Linked DNA regions of Glaciimonas sp. CA11.2. The protein of the gene in region 1 interacts with the protein of each later gene in a pairwise test. Links are inferred from orthologs where the notes say so. Each region holds a gene or a part of one and is shown on either strand. Other genes may lie near its edges.

Evidence for each region.
Region 2: the proteins of glnL (region 1) and RGU75_RS08545 interact in binary tests that used the Escherichia coli proteins (3 or more experiments, as listed by UniProt). The link is inferred for Glaciimonas sp. CA11.2 from one-to-one orthologs.

What each region holds. Positions count from the first base shown.
Region 1 is NZ_JAVIWL010000001.1:2,791,743-2,794,776, reverse strand. Bases 78-3,034 are described here. They hold glnL (nitrogen regulation protein NR(II)), read right to left. Parts: upstream 2,119-3,034; coding sequence 1,036-2,118; downstream 78-1,035. Other genes in these bases: RGU75_RS12110 (DUF4124 domain-containing protein), read right to left, coding at 2,301-2,798; ntrC (nitrogen regulation protein NR(I)), read right to left, coding at 78-935. In the rest of the region: more of ntrC, read right to left, coding at 1-77.
Region 2 is NZ_JAVIWL010000001.1:2,001,953-2,004,829, forward strand. The notes cover bases 1-2,800. They hold RGU75_RS08545 (P-II family nitrogen regulator), read right to left. Parts: upstream 1,670-2,800; coding sequence 1,331-1,669; downstream 1-1,330. Other genes in these bases: amt (ammonium transporter), read right to left, coding at 1-1,317; RGU75_RS08550 (TorF family putative porin), read right to left, coding at 1,681-2,490. UniProt on the Escherichia coli protein: Involved in the regulation of nitrogen metabolism. Regulates the activity of its targets by protein-protein interaction in response to the nitrogen status of the cell.

The sequences.
Region 1 (3,034 bases):
TCACGTCGCTCACGCAAACTTGGCAAGCGCAAACGGATGACATTTAGTCGGTGATATAAGTCTTCACGGAACAGACCTTCCCGCACCCGCGTTTCCAGATTCTGATGCGTGGCGGCTATGACACGGACATTGGCTTTGAGCGACTGATGACCGCCAACCCGATAAAAATGACCATCAGAGAGAACGCGTAATAAGCGCGTTTGTAAATCAAACGGCATATCACCAATTTCATCCAGAAACAGGGTTCCACCTTCAGCTTGCTCAAAGCGCCCGCGTCGTGACGCCTGCGCACCGGTAAATGCACCACGCTCGTGCCCGAACAATTCGGATTCAAGCAAATCTTTTGGAATTGCGGCTGTGTTCAATGCGATAAAAGGTTGTAACGCACGTGGGCTGTGTTTATGTAGAGCGCGCGCCACCAGTTCCTTTCCAGTACCCGATTCGCCCGTTATCAAAACGGTTACATGCGATTGTGAAAGACGTCCAATGGCGCGAAACACATCCTGCATTGCGGGCGCCTGACCCAGAATTTCCGGCGTTTCGGCGGAGGCTTGCTCTATATTGACTTCGCGTAAGCTTTCGTCCAGCGCACGCCGAATGAGTTCGACTGCTTTTTCCAGATCGAACGGCTTTGCGAGATATTCAAACGCACCGCCCTGAAATGCGGCGACGGCTGAATCAAGATCCGAAAACGCGGTGATGATGATAACCGGCACGCCCGGATGTTGCGCTTTAATTGTTTGCAATAATTCAAGTCCGGATGTCCCCGGCATACGAATGTCTGAGACAAGCACTTGTGGTGTGCTGGATTGCAACGCATCCATCGCATCGCGTGCATTCGAAAAACTCTTGGTGACCAGATTTTCACGGGCCAGCGCTTTTTCCAGCACCCATCGTATCGATTCGTCGTCGTCAACAATCCAAATTGGTTTCATATGTGTCCAGGCTTCAATAATCTTGCGGTTAGCATTCTGTCGGTAGCTTTTCGGCCTTGTGATCCTCTGAGCTGCACAACTACGCGGTCCACGCAGTCTATTAAGGCAGAGGAATCAATACCCTGAAATCAGTACAGCCCGGGCGACTTTCGCACTCGATTACTCCCGAGTGCTGTTGTACAAAGGTCTGTGCCAGCGTCAGCCCCAAACCACTCCCACCATCACGCCCCGATACGAGAGGATAAAAAATACGCTCCTGAATGTCGATAGGAATACCCGGTCCGTTATCAATGATATGCAAGTCTAATGCCAGGCGATAACGGACCTTCGCCAACGTTACCTGACGCACAATTCTGGTCTGAAATGTCAAATCGGCATCTCCGTCCTGAATACGGTGCGCTAAAGCCTGCGCGGCATTATGCGCGATGTTGAGTATGGCTTGAATGAGCTGCTCTTTATCACCGCGAAATTGTGGGATCGACAAGTCGTAATCGCGATTAATCCTTAAGCCATGCGGAAACTCGGCGACCATAAGGCTGCGCACCCTCTCACACACCTCATGGATGTCGACATCGCCGACGATGTGCGCTCGTCGATGCGGCGCGAGTAGACGGTCCACCAATGTTTGCAGCCGATCGGCTTCCTTAATAATTACCTGCGTGTATTCGCGTAACTCTTTCAGGTGACGCTCGGGCAGTTCCAGTTCGAGCAACTGCGCAGCACCCCGAATGCCACCGAGAGGATTTTTAATTTCATGCGCCAGATTGCGAATTAATTCCTTATTCACCTGACTTTGATCGAACAGCCGTTCTTCTCTTTCTAATCTGAGTTGTTGAACATTTTCTCGTAACTCGATCAGAACAGGTGTGGCGGGATTGTCGAGTACCTTCGCGATGGTATCGACCCAAAGCGGTTCGCGACCAATGCGGTCCAAAATCAAATCCTGCCGCAGATCGTCAAACTGATGCGCGACCGCCTTCTCAAAGACAGCAGCCAGCTGACCACCATTTAAAAATAGATCACTCAGCTTTTGTTGCTTGAGTGCCTTAACCGAACTTTCGAGTAAACTTTCTGCGGTAGGATTGGCATAGACAATACGTCCTTCTCTGTCCAGCAATAGAACCGCCGAGGCCAGTAGTTCAAGCCCTTCAGTTGCTGTCGGTACTGCAGTTTTAGTTGTCATTCAAAAATCTCTTTAATATAAACAAACTATGAGAATGCACTTTACACCTCAACGTCCTCTTAAATGAGTGGAACTTAGTGCAGGCTGCCGCGCAGTATCTATAGCAAAAAAATAAAGCCGCATACGCGGCCTTATTCCAAGCAAAGTTAATACCAAGTGCTACATGCAATAGCGCACTATCTTTATTTTAAATTCGAAAGCTCGCGGTTAAGCGCTTCAATATTTTTTTGAGTGCGCGCCAAATCATCTTTCATCGATGCTACCCGTTCCTGGTATTTCGCATAGTTGCGCTCATTGCCCTGACGTTCCGGCACACCGTTGTTGTACACTTTTTCAATATCTGCGAGCTTCTGCTGTTCTGTCTTTAATTCGTCCTGCAGAATCTGACGGCGGTCATTGTCACGCGTTTTTTGAGTCCCACCGTCGACTTTAGGAAAGTCTGGCGGCGTCACTGGCGACGACTTATTCGCCGCGTTTGATCCAACTGCTGGACGCGGTGATGACGCTACTGACAACGGTGGTAAATCCACCTTTTTGCAGCCTTTGGTATCACCTGTATTTTTATATTCCCTGGTGCCTTGCGCATCGACACAAAGATAGATATTACTTTGGGCCATGGCAGCCCCACCGATTGCGCTCATGGCAGCAACGATCAGAATTCCCGGAATGAGGTGCTTCATAGACTCTCTTCGCAATTCAATGAAGACGTTAGTTTAAGTCAAACCAGACTGTCGTGACTACCTGCTAAGTAGTTGCTAGGTAATTACTTGGTATTCTATCGTGCCAGAATGACTATTAAAACGATGTCCAATAGTATAAAAGGACCGGAAAAGATGACTTTTCCGGTCCTTTTTTTTTGATCAAAATATCGCTTAAAAAATATGACGAATTAAAACAATATTTTAAATCGCTATCT
Region 2 (2,877 bases), 790 kb from region 1 along the record:
ACCACCAAGGCTAGGCGCAGCGAACACACCGGTGAGCAGTGCACCTAGAATACCACCTACGCCATGCACACCGAATACGTCTAGTGAGTCATCAGCGCCGAGGAGTTTCTTCAGGCCAGTTACGCCCCACAAGCAAGCAAAACCAGCAATCAAGCCCATCACCAACGCACCGCCAACACCGACGAAACCAGCGGCAGGAGTAATGACAACCAAACCGGCAACCGCGCCAGATGCGCCGCCCAACATGGAAGGCTTACCCTTGCCAACCCACTCACCCAAACTCCATGTCAATACTGCACCAGCCGTTGCGACCAGCGTGTTGATGAAGGCCAATGCTGCGCCGCCATTTGCTTCCAGACCGGAACCGGCGTTGAAACCAAACCAACCAAACCACAGCAATGAAGCACCAACCATGGTCAATGTCAGGCTATGTGGCTTGAAAGCTTCTTTGCCGTAGCCTACGCGTTTGCCGATAACATACGCACCGACCAGACCGGCAACCGCTGCGTTGATATGAACAACCGTACCACCCGCATAATCCAACGCACCTTTTTGGAACAACCAACCAGCAGTCGCCGACGCTTTTGCTGCTGCAGCAGCATCAGTGAAGCCATCAGGACCAGGCCAATACCAAACCATATGGGCAATTGGCAAGTACGAAAAAGTGAACCACAACACGGTGAACGCGAGGATGGCGGAGAATTTGGCACGTTCAGCAAATGCGCCGATGACCAATGCGCAGGTAATCGCAGCGAAAGCACCTTGAAATACGACGAAGGCAAACTCTGGCAATACAACGCCTTTGCTGAATGTTGCCGCCAATGAGTCTGGTGTCATTCCATTGAGGAACAACCGGCTCATGCCGCCAATGAAGTCATTACCTTCGGTAAATGCGAGACTATAGCCATAGACGATCCACAGAACAATCACCAGCGAGAAGATGGTGAAACATTGCATCAGAACCGACAACATGTTCTTGCTGCGAACCAAGCCGCCGTAGAACAGGCCGAGGCCTGGCAATGTCATTAAAATCACAAAAGCGGTACATACAAGTAGCCACGCAGTGTCGCCCTTGTTAGGCACGGCTGGAGCAGGTACGGCAGGAGCGGCAGCAGTAGCAAGTGCGCCAGTTGCGGCAGCCGCAGGCGCGACGACTGCAGGAGCAGGCGCGGCAATTACTGCAGTGCTGGTAGCGCTGGCCGCAGCTGAGGCCGACGTCGAAGCGTCATCGGCAGCAGAGGCTGGCAGCATAAAGCCGACTGCGAGCATGAGTGCGCAAAACGCCAAAAACGTGGCGAAAAATCTCTTGATGTTCATTTTAAAAGTCCCCTTAGATTGCATCTTTGCCGGTTTCACCGGTACGAATACGAATAACTTCTTGCAGATCGAGAACGAATATTTTGCCGTCACCGATTTTGCCGGTACGTGCTGCCGTTTCGATCGCCTCAACTGCACGCTCTAGAATACTGTCATCAACAGCTGCTTCGATTTTTGTTTTTGGCAAAAAATCGACGACATATTCTGCACCGCGGTACAACTCGGTATGGCCTTTCTGGCGTCCAAAACCTTTTACTTCCGTGACGGTAATGCCTTGTACGCCAATGGCGGACAGTGCCTCACGGACTTCATCAAGTTTGAATGGTTTGATAATCGCAGTGATCAGTTTCATGTTGACCTCGTTTAGAAAGTTTTTGCGAGAGAGAAGACCAGGCCGTTTTTGCCGAGATTTTTGCCGTTAGGGCTGACATATGCGCCGTTCTTGGCATCAGTTCCGACGAAAGCAGCGCCTAGAGTAACGCCATATAGGCTGTCAAAGGTTTTAGTGACGCCAACTTTCCAATCGTTATAACTGGCAAAGCTAAAGTTTTCGACTGTTTGATGGCCAAAATGCAGACCCAGCGTGACACCGGAAGCAACATCAAAATTGGCACCCAGATCGTAATAAGCGCTGTTCTTGCTGTTGACTGTGCCGAACAAGTTAGTCAGCGCATGCGAATATTTGAAGTAAGCTGGACCGTAACCAAGTTGACCGTACAGTTCGAAAGTATTGGCATTTTTGCCAATAAGACTGTAGTTGTTACCGGGATAGTAGTAATACAGACCGCCGACGTCATACGTGAAACCGGCTGGAAGATCGCCGCGCTTACCTGCATAGAGATCCCACTCAATATTGCCTTTGCCATTAAAACCGCCAGCATTTACTGAGTCTTTAATCCATTTGATGTTTGATAACCAGGTTCCGGCATAAAGGCCGGTTGGGTTATTTGTGTAATCGACGCCACCTTGAACGGCGGCATCAAAGCGACTTTGTGATATGCCGCGGAAGCGGTAGTCATTTACCAAGCCGATGTTATAAGCAACTTGATTATCAGGTACCGGTTCGGCTGCGGCCGGTGCTACAACTGGAGCGTCGTCGGCGTAAGCAAAACCGGCAACCAGTGTTGTCGCTACTGCTGTGGCAAGTATCAGCTTATAAGTCAGCTTTTTCATTTATGAGTCCCTTGGGTTTAGATGCATTAAGATTATAGTTAGACAGCAACTTAGTTCAGTCTTCTACTAGCAGGACTCATGCCAACTACATATCAACTAGTTTGTATGCGCTTATGGCACGATTCATAATTGATTTTATGCATTGTTGCTAGTTGTGGTCCTTTTCTATGGTAAAACTAGCAAAATTTAGCACCATAGTAGTGCGATTTTAGCTTTTCGCACTTAAATGGTGAGATGAAATTGGTGTTCTGGAAGCGTTGATGGCGATGCTGTGCTTGATTTGGCCCGATGTTTAGGTGAAGACATCGCGCTCATCTGTCAATTAAGTGCCGAACTGGCGCTTAAATAAGCACCTGGGTAAGCACCTGAATAAGCACATAATTAGTG